Regions from separate parts of the Streptomyces sp. NPDC025273 genome, predicted to be linked through region 2. Evidence: riboswitches for the same ligand, from Rfam matches in the RefSeq annotation. Region 2 holds a riboswitch; each other region holds the start of a gene.
The links. A riboswitch is a leader RNA that binds a small molecule or an ion and turns the genes downstream of it on or off. The one in region 2 is predicted to bind cobalamin.
Positions count from the first base shown of each region.

Region 1: it holds a riboswitch for cobalamin, as region 2 does, so the genes downstream of both, AB0F38_RS26210 (cobalamin biosynthesis protein) here and AB0F38_RS03135 (prenyltransferase/squalene oxidase repeat-containing protein) in region 2, are expected to answer to the same signal.
Region 3: it holds a riboswitch for cobalamin, as region 2 does, so the genes downstream of both, AB0F38_RS05605 (ribonucleoside-diphosphate reductase subunit alpha) here and AB0F38_RS03135 (prenyltransferase/squalene oxidase repeat-containing protein) in region 2, are expected to answer to the same signal.
Region 4: it holds a riboswitch for cobalamin, as region 2 does, so the genes downstream of both, AB0F38_RS07665 (ABC transporter substrate-binding protein) here and AB0F38_RS03135 (prenyltransferase/squalene oxidase repeat-containing protein) in region 2, are expected to answer to the same signal.

Region 1 covers NZ_JBEZYP010000019.1:52,481-57,211, reverse strand. The annotation lists gene AB0F38_RS26215 (cobyric acid synthase) at 1-612, opposite strand, end outside; gene AB0F38_RS26210 (cobalamin biosynthesis protein) at 609-1,556, opposite strand; cobalamin riboswitch at 1,685-1,812, opposite strand; gene AB0F38_RS26205 (hypothetical protein) at 1,961-2,182, opposite strand; gene AB0F38_RS26200 (inorganic phosphate transporter) at 2,195-3,457, opposite strand; gene AB0F38_RS26195 (class II aldolase/adducin family protein) at 3,735-4,394, shown strand; gene AB0F38_RS26190 (hypothetical protein) at 4,492-4,731, shown strand, end outside.
Region 2 covers NZ_JBEZYP010000001.1:721,186-725,916, reverse strand. The annotation lists gene AB0F38_RS03150 (3-hydroxybutyrate dehydrogenase) at 1-771, opposite strand, end outside; gene AB0F38_RS03145 (PHB depolymerase family esterase) at 1,034-2,509, shown strand; gene AB0F38_RS03140 (hypothetical protein) at 2,491-3,003, opposite strand; cobalamin riboswitch at 3,158-3,281, shown strand; gene AB0F38_RS03135 (prenyltransferase/squalene oxidase repeat-containing protein) at 3,388-4,641, shown strand; gene AB0F38_RS03130 (SCO2322 family protein) at 4,638-4,731, shown strand, end outside.
Region 3 covers NZ_JBEZYP010000002.1:132,145-136,875, reverse strand. The annotation lists gene mctP (monocarboxylate uptake permease MctP) at 1-1,268, shown strand, start outside; cobalamin riboswitch at 1,554-1,685, shown strand; gene AB0F38_RS05605 (ribonucleoside-diphosphate reductase subunit alpha) at 1,821-4,217, shown strand; gene AB0F38_RS05600 (ribonucleotide-diphosphate reductase subunit beta) at 4,217-4,731, shown strand, end outside.
Region 4 covers NZ_JBEZYP010000003.1:107,603-112,333, reverse strand. The annotation lists gene AB0F38_RS07675 (acyl-CoA dehydrogenase) at 1-1,566, shown strand, start outside; gene AB0F38_RS07670 (hypothetical protein) at 1,563-1,754, shown strand; cobalamin riboswitch at 1,886-2,073, shown strand; gene AB0F38_RS07665 (ABC transporter substrate-binding protein) at 2,168-3,175, shown strand; gene AB0F38_RS07660 (iron chelate uptake ABC transporter family permease subunit) at 3,226-4,263, shown strand; gene AB0F38_RS07655 (ABC transporter ATP-binding protein) at 4,260-4,731, shown strand, end outside.

The sequences.
Region 1 (4,731 bases), on a different contig from region 2:
CCGGAACTTGTTCACGAGGTACCCCGCGACCAGCGCCTGGTCCTCGGCGGCCAGCAGAGCCGTCGTGCCGAAGAACGAAGCGAACACACCGCCCCGGTCGATGTCCCCGACGACCAGCACCGGGAAGCGCGCGGCCCGCGCGACACCCATGTTCACGATGTCCGTACGCCGCAGATTGATCTCGGCCGGACTGCCCGCCCCCTCGCAGATCACGGCGTCATACGTGCCCCGGAGCTGCTCCAGACAGTCCACGACCGTCCCGAACAGCGCCTCCTGCCGCCCCCCGTGATATCCGCGCGCACTCATCTCGCCGACCGGCTTCCCCATCAGGACCACCTGACTGGAACGGTCGCCCCCGGGCTTGAGCAGCACCGGATTCATCAGCGCGGTCGGCTCCACCCGGGCGGCCTGCGCCTGCATCGCCTGGGCGCGGCCGATCTCGGCACCCTCACGGGTGACGAACGAGTTCAGCGACATGTTCTGCGCCTTGAACGGCGCGACCTTCACCCCCCGGCGCACCAGCCACCGGCAGATCCCCGCCGTGACGACGCTCTTGCCCGCGTCCGAGGTGGTCCCCGCGACCAACAGCCCGCCGCCCGGTTCCCCGCTCATGCCCGACCCCTCCGTCCCGCGGCCAGCCGCCCGGCCACACACACGCCGAGGGCCAGCACACTCACGCGGCGCGACAGCCGCACCGCGCGTTCGATGTCCGTGACCCGCACGTCCCGGCCGGTGCCCCCGTTGAGCACGGGCCGGTGCTCGATCCGCCCGCCGTACGCCAGGGTCCCGCCGAGCCGTACGCCGAGTGCCCCCGCGAACGAGGCCTCGACCGGACCCGCGTTGGGGCTCGGATGCTTTCCCGCGTCGGCGCGCCAGGCTCGTGCGGCCGCGCGTGGGCTCCCCCCGGCGGCCACCGCGAGCGCGGCCGTGAGGCGCGCGCCGGGCCAGCCGGCGAGGTCGTCGAGCCGGGCCGAGGCCCAGCCGTAGCGCCGGTGGCGCGGCGACCTGTGGCCGACCATGGCGTCCAGGGTGTTGACGGCCCGGAACCCGACCAGGCCGGGTACGCCCCCCAGGGCACCCCACACCAGAGCCCCCACGACGGCGTCGGAGGTGTTCTCGGCGACGGACTCGACCACCGCACGGGCGATCTGCTGCCCGTCCAGGGAGTGCGGGTCCCGGCCGCACAGGTGCGGCAGCCGCTGCCGGGCCGTCTCGATGTCACCGGCGGCGAGAGCGCCGCCGATGGCACGGGCCTCGCGGCCCAGCGACGTACCGCCGACGACGGACCACGTGGCGGCGGCGGTCAGGGCCACGGCCGCGGCGGGACGGTCCCGTACGGCGCGGGCGGCCAGGGCGGCGGCGCCCGCGGCGCCTCCGGCGCAGACCAGCGCGTGCAGGGCGCCCCGGCCGCGGTGATCGCGCCACAGCAGGCTCTCGACGCCTGCCGCGACCCGCCCGAAGGCGGCGACGGGGTGTCCGCGCCGGGGATCCCCGAGGAGCAGATCACCGATCAGACCGGCGGCGGCGCCGTACGCGAAGATGCGGTCGGCTCGCACGGCTCAGCCGGCCGTCGCGCCTCGAAGGACCTTCGCCACGGGTGGCACAGGGACAGACGCTCGGCAGCCAGGCATGGCAGATGTCCTCACTCAGGGTCCGCGCCCTGGTTCGACGTGACCGGCGACGAGAGTCTCCTGGCTCCCGGATCCGCAGCACCCCGGCGTTCGGGTCCGCGGTGGCGGACCGAGACCTCCATGAGGGGCTGTTCCCCGGTGACAGTGGCGGGACCGCGCCGGATTCGCACCGGCTTCCTCTCCTGTCGCCGTAAACGGCTCCGGCAGTCCACCACGCCTCGCGAACGCCCGTCAACCTGCCGTTGACCTGCGAGGCTGCAGTGTGCGCAGACGCACATCGGGCCGGACACACAGGTGTGTGTCCGGCCCAGTGCGACCACGTGCGGTGGTCAGACGACGATCAGATAGATCCCGTACGTCACCGCTGCCGCGCACAGGGCGAAGCAGGCGTACGCGCCGGAGCGCGCCAGTACGGAGGAGCCGCCGCCCTGCGCCGTCGGCGCCTGCTTGGCGAGACCGATGATGCCGAGGGTGAAGAGGCCGACCAGTGCGACGGTGACCACGAGGCTGACGCCGAAGACGGAAGCGAGAGCTGCCCAGTCGATGTTCATGCGGATCTGTCCTTACACCGTGGCCGGTCGGGCCGGGTCGGCCGGGGTCCCGGCCGTCGGGGCCGGGGCCGGAATGGTGGTCTTGAGGTCCGGGACGCCGGAGCCGACGGGCGGCGGACTGACGGCCGCGATGGCGGTGGTGACGACACCCGCGGGCTCGGCGTCCGTCGCGTTGACGTTGGTGTGGTCGACCGGCTTGCGGCGCGACAGCATCCAGATGGCGGCGGAGCCCGTGACGAGGAGCACGGCGACCACGCCGACGCCCCAGGGGCCCTGCTGGGTGAGGAACTCGGCGCCCGCGCCGACCAGACCGGCGGCCGGCAGGGTCAGGCCCCAGGCGACGAACATGCGGGTGGCGGTGGACCAGCGGACCACGCCGCCCTTGCGTCCCAGGCCGGCGCCCATCACGGCACCGGAGCAGGACTGGGTGGTGGAGAGGGAGAAACCGAGGTGCGAGGAGGCCAGGATGACCGTGGCCGCACTGGTCTGGGCGGCGAAGCCCTGCGGCGGCCTGAGGTCGGTGAGGCCGCTGCCCATGGTGCGGATGATGCGCCAGCCGCCGAGGTAGGTGCCCAGCGCGATGGCGATACCGGCGGAGGCGATGACCCAGACGGGCGGGTTGGAGCCGGGGGCGAGGACGCCGCCGGTGACCAGGGCCAGGGTGATGATGCCCATCGTCTTCTGGGCGTCGTTGGTGCCGTGGGCGAGGGAGACGAGACCGGCCGAGGCGATCTGGCCGGCCCGGTAGCCCTTGGCCGTCGACTTCAGCTGGGCCTCGTCGGTGATCTTCCGGTTGAGGCGGTACGTCAGCTTCGTGGCCAGCAGAGCGGCCAGACCGGCGACGAGCGGGGCGGCGATCGCGGGCAGCAGGACCTTGGTGACGACGGTGCCGCCGTTGATGGAGGACCAGCCGGCCGACATCACCGCGGCGCCGATGAGGCCGCCGAAGAGTGCGTGGGAGGAGCTGGAGGGCAGGCCCACCAGCCAGGTCAGGAGATTCCACAGGATGGCGCCGACGAGCGCCGCGAAGATGACCTCGGTTCTGAGGCCGTTCTCATTGATGATCCCGCCGGAGATCGTCTTGGCGACCTCCACCGACAGGAACGCGCCGACGAGGTTGAGAACGGCGGACATGGCCACCGCTGTCTTGGGCTTGAGAGCGCCGGTCGAGATGGTGGTCGCCATCGCGTTGGCGGTGTCGTGGAAACCGTTCGTGAAATCGAACACGAGAGCTGTCACGACCACAATCGCAAGCAGCAGCGTGATGTGTTCCATTTACCCAGGCAATCGTTCGACGTCAGTGGCTGTAGGAACGTAAGCAACCTGGGTGAACGGAAGGTGAACTGAGCAGGGCGGTGTGGTGACCCCAAGCGCATGCGGACATTCCGCTTGTGTGCGCGAACGGTCGCCGGGACCCGTGCGGCGCGGCGGGTGCCGGGCTCCCGCGGGCTCGGCGTCCAGATGGACTGCCGCATATGCCCCATTGGGGAGACTTCGGTCACGTCACCGCAACAGCCCAGGGGGAACGGTCCGGTCGGCCTAGGATCTCCGCATGGACGACCAGGACCGGGACGCGATCGCACAGGCATGGGACGGCGTCGTCGCGACGGCCCGCAGGACGGCCGCGGAGGGGCTGGTCGTCGGCACCTCCGGCAACGTGTCGGCCCGGGTGGGCGGGACCGTCCTGGTCACCCCCACCGGGGTGCCCTACGACCGGCTGGGCCCCGGGGACGCGGTCGGCGTCGACCTCGAAGGGCGCCGGGTGCTCGGCGAGCTGGCCCCGACCAGCGAACTCCCCCTCCACCTGGCCGTCTACAACAGCACCGGCGCCGCTGCCGTCGTCCACACCCACGCCGTGCACGCCACCGCCGTCTCCACGCTCGTCACCGAGGTGCCGCTGGTGCACTACGCCGCCGCCGCCCTCGGGGGACCGGTCCGCACCGCCCCCTACGCGCGCTACGGGACACCGGAGCTCGCCGGCCACATGCTCGCCGCCCTGCGCGACCGCACCGGCTGCCTCCTGCGGAACCACGGGACCCTCACCTACGGGGACACCCTCGACGAGGCCTACGACCGCACCGCCCAGCTCGAATGGCTGTGCAGGCTCTGGCTCACCGCGAGCTCCGTGCCGGGCCGCAGCCCGGCGCTGCTCACCCGGGCCCAGCTGCGCGACGTCCAGGACGCCCTGGAGGACTACGGCCAGCCCGGCTGACCCGGCCCGGCACCGGACGGCCCTCCGCGGACCCGGCCCGGCACCGGACGGCCCCGTCCCGCTGGCAGCCCGCGCCACGGCCCGGGACACTGGAGCCGTGCGCCCGGCAACAGCGACGGCAGCAGCCGTCACCACGATCCTCGGCGTCGGAGCGGCAGCGGTCGCGGCCGGCCGGTACGCCAGCGACGCCGCCCTCGGCGCCCCGTCGCCCCACCCCTTCCCCGGAGACCGCAGACTCACCGTGCACGCCACGGCGGCCGGGCAGGTCACCCTGACCCGCTCCTTCGCCGCCCTGCGCCCCGGCACGTACGGACTGGCGGGCCGCGACGTCCACGCC
Region 2 (4,731 bases):
CATCGCGAGGGAGGTTCCGGTGACGTGCCCGGTGCCGGGACCGCACAGCCACAGGACGGCCCCGGCCACGTCGCCGGGTTCGATGAGCCGTTTGACGGCGCTGCGCTCCAGCATGACCCGGCCCACCACCTCCTGTTCCGAGATGCCGTGGCTGCGGGCCTGATCGGCGATCTGGTTCTCGACCAGGGGGGTGCGCACATAACCGGGGCTGACGCAGTTGCTCGTCACCCCGTGGGGCGCCGCTTCGAGTGCGACCACCTTGCTCAGTCCCTCCAGTGCGTGTTTGGCCGACACGTAGGCCGATTTGTAGGGGCTGGCGCGCAGCCCGTGGACGGACGAGATGTTGACGACGCGCCCCCAGCCGCGTTCGTACATGCCGGGGAGCGTCCGGCGCAAGATGCGGAACGGTGCCTCCACCATCACCCGGTGGATCAGTGTGAAGCGGTCCGGCGGGAAGTCGTGCACCGGTGCCACATGCTGCAGCCCCGCGTTGTTGACCACGATGTCCGCGTCGGCGGGCAGCGCGTCCACCGCCTCGGCCACGGAGAGGTCGGCCACCCAGGCCGTTCCGCCGATCCGCTCGGCCAGGTCCTCGGCGGCGTCCGCGGCCTTGTCCACCACGTACACATGGGCGCCCGCGGCGGCGAGCGCCTGGGCGCAGGCCAGTCCGATGCCGCTCGCCGCACCGGTGACCAGGGCGGTGCGCCCGGCCAGGAACCGGTCTGCGGGAGGTGTGGGGGGTGCGTGGTCCGGGATCCGGGAAGTCTGCATGGGCGTCACGGTAAGGAGGTCACCGCCCGCATCACACGGGGTCGGTGCACACACCCTGGGGCGACGGCATGGTGGTGGCGTACATGGTGCGGGGCGGGCGGCGGGCGCGCGGTCCGGGCGGTGCTCCGCGGCCCCGCGGCGGCGCAAGGGGAGCGCCGCACACTGCGGGACACGGCGGATGTCCGCCTGCCACATGGGCGGGGCGCGCCCCGGCCCATAGGTTCCGGCAGCAATCCGCACGTCCGACCAGGGAGGCCCCACCGTGCGCCCACCGACCATCCGACGCCTGCTCCGCCGCGTCGCCTGCGCCGCCGTTCTCGCTCTGCTCGCCACGACCCCGGGCACCGCCGCGGCCGCCCCCACGGCCCCCGTGGCCGCCGGCCTGCAGCAGGTCACGGGCTTCGGCTCGAACCCCGGCAATCTGCAGATGTACGCCTACACGCCCGACGACCTGCCGGCGGGTGCGCCGCTGGTCGTGGCCCTGCACGGCTGCACGCAGACGGCCACCGCCTACTACACCCACTCGGGCTGGCCGCAGTACGCCGACCGGTGGGGATTCGACGTGGTCTTCCCGCAGACGACGGCGGCGAACAACCCGCTGTCGTGCTTCGGCTGGTTCGACCCGGCCGAGAGCACCCGGGGCCGGGGAGAGGCCGCGTCCGTGGTGCAGATGGTCGAGTACGCGAAGCGGACGTACGGCTCGGACGGCCGCCGGGTGTACGTCACCGGGCTCTCGGCGGGCGGCGGTATGACCGCCGATCTGCTGGCCGCCTATCCGGACGTCTTCGCGGGCGGGTCCGTGGCCTCCGGGCTGCCCGCGCAGTGCGCCACGAGTCAGGCGGCGGCGTCCGGCTGCCAGACGGGGCCGCAGAAGCTGACGCCCGCCCAGTGGGGCGACAAGGTCCGCGCCTCCTACCCGGGCTGGACCGGGCCGTGGCCCCGGGTCGCGATCTGGCACGGCACCTCGGACTACACGGTGTACCCCGCCAACGCAGCCGCGCTGCGTGACCAGTGGACCGATGTCCGGGGCATCGGCCAGACCCCGTCCCGTACCGAGAGCCTGCCCGGCGGCACGACCCGGAGCGTGTACGAGGACGCGTCCGGGCAGTCGGCCGTGGAGACGTTCATGGTGTCCGGCATGGGGCACGGGCTGGCGGTGGACCCCGGATCGGGCGACGGCCAGTGCGGGTCGACGGCCGCGTACTTCCTGGACACCATCTGCTCGACGTACCGCACGGGCGTGTTCTGGGGTCTGGACCGGGACACGCCGGGCGACGGGCTGCCGGCCCCGGCCGGTCTGACGGTCACCGGGGTCACGGACAGCACGGCGTCGCTGGCGTGGAACGCGGTCGGGGGAGCCGCCTCGTACCGGGTGTACCGCGACGGCGTCCAGGTGGCCTCGACGGCCTCGCTCTCCGTCACGGACACCGGGCTGAGCGCCGGGGTCCCGTACCGCTGGACGGTGGCGGCGGCCGACTCCTCGGGCACGGTGGGGGCCGTGTCGTCCTCCGTGACGGCGACCACCTCGGGCGGTACGGAACCCGTCCGGTGCTTCACGGCGACGAACTACGCGCACGTGACGGCGGGACGGGCGCACACCTCGGGCGGATACGTCTACGCGAAGGGCTCCGGGCAGAACATGGGCCTGTACAACGTGTTCGTGACCCATACGCTCAAGGAGTCACCGGCGGGCCACTTCGTGATCGCCGACTCCGGCTGTCAGGCCGGGTCCTCGTAGTCGGCCCTGATCTCCTTCGGCAGTTCGCAGCCGTCCTCGACCGCGGTGAGCGACACGATCTGCCCGGTGCCGGAGCCCTCCGCCGCGTAGTGCCGGGCGTACACCTTCCAGCCCCGCTTGGCGAGGGTGCGGAAGGTGACGTCCTGCTCGGCGTGGCTGGAGACGATCTCCCATTCCTGCTGGCGCAGCTGCCGCACGGCCGCCTCGAAGGCCCCGGCCGCGCCCGCGGCCGGCACGTCGCCCGTCCAGGGCGCGACGCACGTGTGCCAGTCGCCCGCGGGCAGGGCGGCCGTGGAGGTGTCACCGGCGGGGAGTCCCGCGGTCCCGGCGGCGGCGGCCGTCTCGCCGGCCACTGTCTCCCTGGTGAACGGCACGGTGGGCTCGGGTGACGGTTCGGGCGCGGTCCCGTCCTCGCCCACGAGGCCGCAGCCCGCGGTCACCGTCATGAACGCGCTCACCGCGGCGGCCACGGCCACCGTTCTTCTCGTACCCACTGGTGCTTCCCGCCCCGGTCGTTCCGGCGGTCTCCCGCCTGCTGATCCCCGCCGGAGTTTCGCACGGGCCTTGACCTGCTGTGAAGCCCTTCTCCCGGAGCGCGGCCGGCTGCGGTGGCCGTGCGCCCGGGGAGGCCGCGGAGCGCCCCGGTACAGTGAGCGGGTCGTCATCATGCCCGTACGGGGGGAAGCCGGTGCGAATCCGGCGCTGACCCGCAACCGTCATCCGCCCGCAGCGGCGGTCAGCCGGAATGCCCCGTGCGTGAGTGTGACCGGCTCGTGCCACCGGAACCCCGGTGGCCGGCACCGTCGAGGCATACGGGGCCGGAGCCCGGCGCGTCCGTGCGCCCGAGCCCGGTCCTCGCAGGAGAGGCCCAGCCCGTCATGACCGTACGCCGCCGCGCGGCAGCGCTCGCGATCACCGCCGTGCTCTGTGCCGGGGCCGCCCCCGCGGCGGTCGCCGCCCCGAGCCCGTCCCCCTCCGCGTCCGCGGAGCTGCCGCCCGGTCTGTACGGCACGAAGGACCCGACGTACGACGGTGTGTGGCGCCAGTCGGTGGCCTTCCTGGCCCAGAAGATCGAGCTCGTCACGCCCGCCACGCAGTCGGTGGACTGGCTCGTCGGCCAGCAGTGCGCCGACGGGTCATTCACCTCGTACCGTGACGCCTCCGCGCCCTGCGACGACACGACGGTGGCGGACACCAACGCGACCGCGGCGGCGGTCCAGGCCATGGTCGAGCTGGCCGTGCACCGCGAGGTCGTGGACAAGGGCGTCGCCTGGCTGAAGTCCGTACAGAACGAGGACGGCGGCTGGGGCTACAACCCGGGCAGCCCGAGCGACGCCAACTCCACCGCCGTCGTGATCGGCGCGCTGGCCCGGGCGGGCGTACCGCTGGCCGCGGTCACCAGGGAGGGCGGCGGCACGCCGTACACGGCGCTGCAGTCGTTCGCCCTGCCGTGCGGGGGCAAGGACGGCGGGGCGTTCGCCTACCAGCCGGACAAGGACGGCACGCTCACGGCCAACGCGGACGCCACGGCGGCAGCGGTGCTCGGCGCGATGGGCAAGGGCATGGCGGCCGGCACCTCCAACGCGGTGAAGGCGCCCTCCTGCGCCGAGGGCACGGACCTGACCCCGGAGCAGTCCGCGCAGAACGGCGCCTACCACCTCGCGGGCGCCCTGGCCGGCTCCGGTCATCTGGAGCTGCCGCCGATGCCGGGCGCCGAGGACACCGAACCGCAGCCCGACTTCGGCAACACCGCCGACGCCGTGGTCGCGCTGGCGGCGTCCGGCCACAAGGACAAGGCGGCCGGAGCGGTCGCGTACCTGGAGAAGAACGCTCAGGACTGGGCCGAGGAGGGCGGCCCCGCCGCCATCGCCCAGCTGGTGCTCGCCGCGCACGCGACCGGGACCGACGCCCGCGACTTCGGCGGCGTCGACCTCGTCAGGCAGCTCAACGCGACGGGCCCCGCGCCCGCCGCCACCGCCGTGCCCTCGCCGACCGCGACCGCGCGGGAGCCGAAGGACACGAGCAGCGACGACGGCGGGCTCGGCGTCTGGTGGCTCATCGGCATCGGACTCGCCTTCGGCGCGGGCATCGGCTTCCTGCTCAGCGGACGCCGGAAGAACCAGCAGCTGTGAGGCGCCCGTCGGGCACCGCGGCGCTGCTCCTGCTCATCGGCGCTCTGCTGACCGTGGCGGGCGCGGGGAGCGCGCAGGCGGCCGGGTACC
Region 3 (4,731 bases), on a different contig from region 2:
TCGGCTCGAAGGGGCTCTCGCTGGCGGTGGCCCTCACCGGCATCCTCGCCACGATGCCGTACATCGCGCTCCAGCTCGTCGGCATCCAGGCCGTGCTGGACGTCATGGGCGTCGGCGGCGGCGAGACCACGCACTGGTTCGTCAAGGACCTGCCGCTGCTGATCGCGTTCGCCGTACTCGCCGCGTACACGTATTCGTCGGGGCTGCGCGCACCCGCGCTGATCGCGTTCGTCAAGGACGGTCTGATCTATCTGGTCATCGCGGTGGCGATCATCTACATCCCGATCAAGCTCGGCGGATTCGACGACATCTTCGCCAAGGCGGGCGAGGCGTTCGCGCAGACGAACGAGGCGACGGGCAAACCCCGCGGAGCGCTCGTACCCGGCGACATGGGCCATTGGGGATACGCCACGCTGGCACTGGGCTCGGCGCTGGCGCTCTTCATGTACCCGCACTCGATCACGGCGACGCTCTCCAGCCGCAGCCGTGAGGTGATCCGGCGCAACACCACGATCCTGCCGCTGTACTCACTGATGCTGGGCCTGCTGGCCCTCCTCGGGTTCATGGCGATCGCCGCCGGGGTGAAGGTGGACAACGGCCAGTTGGCCATTCCGCAGCTGTTCGAGAACATGTTCCCCGACTGGTTCGCCGGTGTGGCCTTCGCCGCCATCGGAATCGGCGCCCTGGTGCCCGCCGCGATCATGTCGATCGCGGCGGCGAACCTCTTCACCCGAAACATCTACAAGGACTTCATCAGGCCCGGCGCCACCCCCGCGCAGGAGACCAAGGTCTCCAAGATGGTCTCCCTCCTGGTCAAGGTCGGAGCGCTCGCCTTCGTCCTGACCATGGACAAGACGGTCGCGATCAACTTCCAGCTGCTCGGCGGGATCTGGATCCTGCAGACGATGCCGGCCCTGGTCGGGGGCCTGTTCACCCGGTGGTTCCACCGCTGGGCCCTGATCGCGGGCTGGGCGGTCGGCATGCTGTACGGCACGGTGGCCGCGTACGGCGTCGCGAGCCCCACCCAGAAGCACTTCGGCGGATCCTCGAAGGAGATCCCCGGCATCGGGGAGATCGGCTACATCGGTCTCACCGCGTTCGTCCTGAACGTCGTGGTGGTGGTCGTTCTCACCTTCGTCCTCAACGCGCTGAAGGCCCCGGCGGGCGTCGACGAGACCTCCCCGTCCGACTACACCGCGGACGTGGGCGACCCCGGCGTCCAGGAGAAGCTCCCGCCGGCCACGGTGGGCGCCCCGGGCGGCCACTGACCCCGCCCGGCACACGGTTCCGGTCCGGGCCGCCGCATCCCGCACGGGGCGCGGCGGCCCGTCGCGTTCCGGGCGGCCGTGACGGGGGGTCGCCCCCGGTCGTGGAGGAGCACGAGGGGCACGGCAGGGGCGGGCACGCCGTACCGGATCCACCGGGGCGCCAGGCCTCGCAGGGCCACGGAGCGGGACCAAAAGCCACGACCGCCTTCCCGTTCCTGACGGTTTCGCCCGGACCTCAGACGCAGTTCGACACAACATGTGGGGGCCGTCTCGCAGGGCGGCCCCCACATGTATGCTCATGCTCGCTGTCGCCGCAGGGGAATCCGGTGTGAATCCGGAACTGTCCCGCAACGGTATGACCGGTGCGCTTTTGCGCACCCGGAAGTCCGAAGACCTGCCGACAGCGCGTCCGGCTCGACCGAGCCGGAGGCCATACGTCCGGGCCTCGCGGAGGGCCGGTGGACGCCGTGCGCCGTGCTGCCCCCACCCGGGCACCGCCCTGCCCGGCTTCCCCGCTCCCGCCGGCCCCGAGCCGAGCGAGGGATAGCCCCCGTGACCATCGCGCCAGCCGATCCGGTTTCAGCGGTAGATTCAGCCGAGTCCACGCCCGACGGGCCCGGGACCGCACTGCTGCGGACCCTGACCGACCTCACCGCCGATCTGCCCGACACCGACCCCGGACGGGTCGCCGCCGCCGCGCTGCGCGGCCGCAGCGCCCGGTCGGACGAGGCGGAGCTGCGCACGCTGGCCACCGAGGCCGCCGCGGGACTCATCTCCGAGGACCCCGCCTACTCCCGGCTCGCCGCCCGGCTCCTCACCTGCTCGATCGGGGACGAGGCGGCCGGCCAGGGCGCGGTCTCCTTCTCCGCCTCGGTCGCCACCGGTCACCGCGAGGGCCTGATCGCCGACCGCACGGCCGAGTTCGTCACGCTGCACGCGGCGGCGCTCGACGCGCTGGTCGAGCAGGCGCTCGCCGACCGTGCCGACGACCGCTTCGGCTACTTCGGCCTGCGGACGCTGTACAGCCGCTATCTGCTGCGCCACCCGCTCACCCGCCAGGTCATCGAGACCCCGCAGCACTTCATGCTGCGGGTCGCCGCCGGGCTCGCCGAGGACACCTCCGGGCACGCGCTGGACGAAGTGGCCGCGTTGTACGGCCTGATGAGCCGGCTCGACTACCTCCCTTCCTCCCCCACCCTCTTCAACTCCGGTACCCGGCACCCGCAGATGTCCTCCTGCTACCTGCTGGACTCGCCGCTGGACGAGCTCGACTCGATCTACGACCGCTACCACCAGGTGGCACGCCTCTCCAAGCACGCGGGCGGCATCGGCCTCTCGTACTCCCGCATCCGCGCGCGCGGTTCGCTGATCCGTGGCACCAACGGGCACTCCAACGGCATCGTGCCGTTCCTGAAGACGCTCGACGCCTCGGTCGCCGCGGTCAACCAGGGCGGCCGGCGCAAGGGCGCCGCCGCCGTCTACCTGGAGACCTGGCACGCGGACATCGAGGAGTTCCTGGAGCTGCGCGACAACACCGGTGAGGACCAGCGGCGTACGCACAACCTCAACCTGGCGCACTGGATCCCGGACGAGTTCATGCGCCGCGTCGACGCCGACACCGAGTGGTCGCTGTTCTCGCCCGCCGACGTGCCCGGGCTGGTCGACCTGTGGGGTGACGCCTTCGACGCCGCCTACCGCGAGGCGGAGGCCGCGGGCCTGGCCCGCAAAACGATGCCCGCGCGTGACCTGTACGGCCGCATGATGCGGACGCTCGCACAGACCGGGCAGGGCTGGATGACGTTCAAGGACGCCTCCAACCGCACGGCGAACCAGACCGCGGAGCCGGGCCGGGTCGTGCACTCGTCGAATCTCTGCACCGAGATCCTCGAGGTCACCGACGACGGCGAGACGGCCGTCTGCAACCTGGGTTCCGTCAACCTCGGCGCGTTCGTCACCGGCGGGGAAATGGACTGGGAGCGGCTGGACGCCACCGTCCGTACCGCCGTGACCTTCCTCGACCGCGTGGTGGACATCAACTTCTACCCGACCGAGCAGGCCGGCCGCTCCAACGCCCGCTGGCGTCCGGTGGGCCTGGGCGCGATGGGCCTGCAGGACGTCTTCTTCCAGCTGCGGCTGCCCTTCGACTCGCCGGAGGCCCGCGCACTGTCCACGAAGATCTCCGAGCGGATCATGCTCGCCGCGTACGAGGCCTCCTGCGACCTCGCCGAGCGCTCGGGCCCGCTGCCCGCCTGGTCCGAGACGCGCGCCGCCCGCGGTGTGCTGCACCCCGACCACTACGACACCGAGGTCAGCTGGCCGGAGCGCTGGGACGCGCTGCGCGCCCGGGTCGCGAAGACCGGGATGCGCAACTCCCTGCTGCTCGCCATCGCGCCGACGGCGACGATCGCGTCGATCGCCGGGGTGTACGAATGCATCGAGCCGCAGGTCTCCAACCTCTTCAAGCGCGAGACGCTCAGCGGTGAGTTCCTCCAGGTCAACGCCTACCTGGTGGACGAGCTGAAGAGGCTCGGCGTGTGGGACGCGCGGACCCGTGAGGCGCTGCGTGAGGCGAGCGGCTCCGTGCAGGGCTTCGCCTGGATCCCCGAGGACGTGCGGGCGCTGTACCGCACGGCGTGGGAGATCCCCCAGCGCGGTCTGATCGACATGGCGGCGGCCCGTACGCCGTTCCTCGACCAGAGCCAGTCCCTGAACCTGTTCCTGGAGACGCCGACGATCGGGAAGCTCTCCTCGATGTACGCGTACGCCTGGAAGCAGGGACTGAAGACGACGTACTACCTGCGCTCGCGTCCGGCGACCCGGATCGCCCGTGCGGCGTCCGGGACGGCCACGGCCGCAGCCCCCCTTCCCGTACAGCAGGCAGCGGCGCCCGACGCGGACGCCGTCGCCTGCTCGCTCGAAAACCCCGAGTCCTGCGAGGCCTGCCAGTAATGAGCTCCCCCGAGAACAAGAACCTGCTCGACCCGGGCTTCGAACTGACCCTGCGCCCCATGCGCTACCCGGACTTCTACGAGCGCTACCGGGACGCGATCAAGAACACCTGGACGGTGGAGGAGGTCGACCTCCACTCCGACGTCGCCGACCTCGCCAAGCTCTCCCCCGGAGAGCAGCACATGATCGGCCGGCTCGTGGCGTTCTTCGCCACGGGCGACTCGATCGTCTCCAACAACCTGGTGCTGACGCTCTACAAGCACATCAACTCCCCCGAGGCGCGCCTGTATCTGTCGCGTCAGCTGTTCGAGGAGGCCGTGCACGTCCAGTTCTACCTGACGCTGCTCGACACGTATCTCCCCGATCCGGCGGACCGCGCGGCGGCCTTCGACGCGGTCGAGGAGATTCCCTCGATCCGCGAGAAGGCGCAGTTCTGCTTCCGGTGGATGGACTCCGTCGAGAAGATCGACCGGCTGGAGACGCAGGCCGACCGGCGCCGTTTCCTGCTGAACCT
Region 4 (4,731 bases), on a different contig from region 2:
GCGCTCACCACCGTGGCGGGCATTCACTACAACCTCTTCCTCGGCAGCCTCCTGGACCACGACGCCGTCGGCAGCCGCGATCTGTCGGACCACCTGGCGATGCGCCGCATCGGCACCTTCCTCTGTACGGAGGTGGCGCACGGCAACGACGCGGCGTCCATGGAGACCACCGCGACGTACGACCGCGCACGCGACGGCTTCGTGCTGCACACCCCGAACGCGGGTGCGCAGAAATTCATGCCCAACACCAGCCCGGCGGGCGGGCCGAAGTCCGGACTGGTCGCCGCACGTCTGCTGGCCGACGGTGAGGACCACGGGATCCGTCTCTTCCTCGTGCGGCTCACCGACGACGTACGGGCTCTTCCCGGCGTACGCGTACGGCGCCTTCCCGCCAGGATGGGCAGTCCCGTGGACCACTGCCTGACCTCGTTCGAGCAACTGTTCGTGGGGCGGGACGCGTTGCTGGGAGCGGAGGAGGGAGGCGGCGGGGAGGGGGACTTCCACAGTACGCGGGCCTGCCGCCGGCGCCGCTTCCTGACCTCCATCGGCCGGGTCGTCCCCGGCCGGATCTCCATGAGCGCCTGCGCGGCCGGCTCCGCCCGGGCCACACTCGCGGTCGCCGTCCGCTACGGCGGGCACCGGATGATCTCCGGTGCCAGGGGCACCCGCGCGGTCCCCGTCAACGCCCACCGGACCCATCACGGGCCGCTCGCCTCGGCCATGGCGACGGTGTTCGCCATGAGCCTGCTGCACCGCCGTGCGCTGGACCGGTGGGAGGTCTGCACCGAGGAGGACCGGGCGGAGGCGGAGCGGCTCGTCGCGGTGGCGAAGGCATGGATCACCTGGCGGGCACGCGCCGTCATCGTCCAGTGCCGTGAACGCTGCGGCGCACAGGCCCTGCTGGAGAACAACGGCATGACCGAACTGGTCACCGGCGTGGAAGGGGCCATCACCGCGGAGGGCGACAACGTCGCGCTGTACAGCAGGGCTGCCGCTGATCTGCTCCTCGCGGCCGGCCCCGGCGGTGGGGACACCCCGCTCGACCGCACCCCCGGTCAACTGGCCGATCCACACTTCCTCGGCAGGCTCCTCGCGGCCGTCGAGGACATCTGGTTCAGCCGGGCCAGGGAGCGGGTGCTGTCGGCATCCCACGACGACAGGCTCGCCCGGTGGAACGCGGGTTCCGGGCCCGCGCTGCGCGGAGTCGAGGCCCACGCCTACCGGCAGGCAGCCGAGGCCTTCGCACAGGCCCGGGCCGCGCTGCCCGGAGGGGCGGCCCGGGAGCGGCTGGCGGAGCTGGAGCGGCTGTTCGCCCTCGAATGGGTGGCCCGCAACAGCGGCGACCTGCTGGCCGCCGGTCTCCTGAGCGCCGATCAGGTCGACGAGCTGCCGGGAGCCACCGAGGAACTCATCACGGCCGTCGCCGCGCACGCCCGCGAACTGGCCGACTCCTTCGCGCTGCCCGCCGAGCTGCTCGCCGACTGGCCGATCGCGGGACCCGGCTACGCCGACGCGTACGACGACCCCGAGGGGCCCTGGCACGCCGGGGCGGCGGGCCCGGCATGAGCGCCGCACAGGCAGCTCGCCGGCGGGCCGGCACCGCAGCCCCGGGCCGCCGGGGGGTGCGCGAGACGATGGAGATCCTCGGCCTGCGGGCCGTGCTGCTGGCGTACTGGGGCACGTCCTCCCTGCTCGCCCGCGGCCGTGCGAAACCCCGTGCCGTCTGCGGCGAATCGGTTCGCCGCACGCCCTGACGGCATGACGGGCGGCCGGTGTGCGGGGAGGCGCGAGGGGTGTGCGGCAGCGTACGTGCGCGCACGCCTCCCGGAGCACCGGCGCCCCCCTGCGCACCGGCCACCGCTACGCAGGCGGCCGTGCCGCCGCGTGATAGCTTGCAGACGCCAGTCGCACTCCACGTGGAGTCAGGGAATCCGGTGAGAATCCGGAGCTGACGCGCAGCGGTGAGGGGGACGGGCGGGGCCACGGCCACTGGGACACCCTCGGGTGCTCCGGGAAGGCGTCCCGTCCGGACGAACCCGAGTCCGAAGACCTGCTGGCACCCCGTTCCCGTACCGGGAGCGGTACTCCGTACCGGGCTTCGCGCAAGAGCCCAGAGACGCAGAGGGAACTCGTGCCGTCCATACCCAGTGCCGTACACCGAACCGCCATGCTCACCGCGGGACTTGTCCTGCTGAGCGCCTGCGGCGGCAGCGGAAGCCCCTCCGGCGGGGCCGCGAAGGACGGCGGCGCCGGATACCCGGTGACGCTGGAGAACTGCGGACGCACGGTGACGGTCGAGGCCGCGCCGCGCCGCGCGGTGTCCCTGAACCAGGGATCGACGGAGATCCTGTTCGCCCTGGGCCTCGCCGACCGGCTCGTGGGTACCGCGACCTGGACCGACCCGGTGATGAAGGGCCTGGAGAAGGCCGACGCCGCGGTACCCCGCATCGCGGAGAACCGGCCCTCGTCGGAGAAGGTCCTCGACAAGGAACCCGACTTCGTCAGCGCCTCGTTCGAATCGACGCTCGGCAAGGGCGGGGTCGCGCCCCGCGAGCAGTTCGAGAAGCTCGGTGTGCCGACCTATCTCTCGCCCACCGACTGCACGGCCAAGGACAACACCGGCAGCGGCGACGGCTCCCGCACGAAATCCCTGACCATGGACAGTGTGTACGCCGAAGTCCACGACCTGGCGCAGGTGTTCGGCGTACAGGAGCGGGGCGACGCGCTCGTCGCCGATCTCCGGAAGCGGATCGGTACGGCGACCGCGGACATCGACGCCTCCGACACCACCCTGCTCTACTGGTTCGCGAACGCCGAGGCCCCCTACCTGGCCGGCTGCTGCGGAGCGCCCGGCATCATCACCGAGGAAGTCGGTGCGAAGAACGTCTTCGACGACACCCACGAGGAATGGCCTCAGATCAACTGGGAGACCGTCGCCGACCGCAACCCCGACGTCCTCGTCATCGGTGACCTGACCCGCAGGTCGCAGACCGCCGAGAGCGCCGGGAAGAAGATCGAGTTCCTGGAGACCAACCCCGCCACGAAGAACATGGACGCGGTCCGGCACAAGCGCTACGTCCTCCTCAGCGGCCAGGCGATGAACCCGACCATCCGCACCGTCGAGGGCGTGGAGCGCGTCGCCGCAGGGCTGCGCTCGTTCGGGCTCGCGGGGTGACGGTCACGCGCGGAGCGGCCGTCACCGAACCGGCCGTGGACGCAGGCCCGGTGAGGACGCCCGCGGCCGGTGCGCGCGTCCTGCGTGACGGCCTCCTGTGGAGCGGAGGCGTCGCCCTCCTGCTCCTGTCCGTCGCGGTCGCCGTCACGATCGGGCCCGCCCGCATCTCCGTCCCCGACGTCTGGTCCGCGGTGGCCTCCCACCTCGGCCTGGGCGACACCCGGCTCACCCCGATCCGGGACGGCATCATCTGGAACCTGCGTATGCCCCGCACCCTGCTCGCCGCGGTGTGCGGGGCGGGACTCGCGGTGTGCGGCACCGTGATGCAGTCCCTGCTGCGCAACCCGCTCGCCGACCCGTTCGTCCTCGGAGTGTCCTCCGGGGCGTCCACCGGGGCGGTCGTGGTCGTCGTCCTCGGGGTCGGCGGGGGAGCGGTGTCGATCTCCACCGGGGCCTTCGTCGGTGCGCTGTGCTCGTTCGCCCTCGTGCTGCTGCTCAGCCACACGCTCGGCGGATCGACCGACCGGGTCGTCCTGTCCGGCGTCGCGGCCATGCAGCTGTTCTCCGCGCTCACCTCCTTCGTCGTGATGACCGCCGCCGACGCCGAACAGACCAGGGGCGTGCTGTTCTGGCTGCTGGGCTCCCTGAGCGGGGTCGGCTGGACCGATGTGTGGATGTGCTCCGCGGTGCTCGCCGTGACGCTGCTGATCTGCCTCGGACACGCCCGTACGCTCGACGCGTTCGCGTTCGGCCAGGACGCGGCGGCGGCCCTCGGCATCCATGTCGCCCGCACCCGGATCGTGCTGCTCTGCACGACCGCGCTGCTGACCGCGGCGCTCGTCAGCTCGGCCGGCGCCATCGGTTTCGTCGGCCTCGTCCTGCCGCACGCCGCCCGTGCGCTGACCGGCTCGGGACACCGGCGGCTGCTCCCGGTCACCATGCTGGCCGGGGCGGTGTTCCTGGTCTGGGTCGACACCCTGGCCCGGACCGTTCTCGACCCGCAGGAGGTGCCGGTCGGCGTGTTCACCGCCCTGATCGGGGTGCCCGCCTTCGTCCTGGTCCTGTACCGCACGCGGAGGAGCACATGACGGACACCGGTCTGCGGGCCGAGCGGGTGACCCGGGAGGCGGGCGGGCGGATCGTCCTCGACGGCGTGAGCATCGCGCCGCCGCCCGGTGCCACGGTCGGGCTCCTCGGTCCGAACGGCTCGGGCAAGTCCACCCTGCTGCGGGTGATGGCCGGGGTCCTCACCCCGGGCGCGGGCGTCGTCACCCTCGACGGCCGCACACTCGCGGACACCGGCCGCCGCACGGTCGCCCGGCGCGTGGCCGTGGTCGACCAGCACGCCGTCACCCAGGTCGAACTGAGCGTGCTGGACGTCATACGTCTCGGCCGCATCCCCCACCGGCGGGCCTGGTCCGCACCCGGTCCCGAGGACGAGGCCGCCGTGCGCGAGGCGCTGGAGCGCACCGGACTGGCCGACCGGGCCGGGCAGTCCTGGCACACCCTGTCCGGGGGCGAGCGCCAGCGCGTCCAGATCGCCCGCGCCCTCGCCC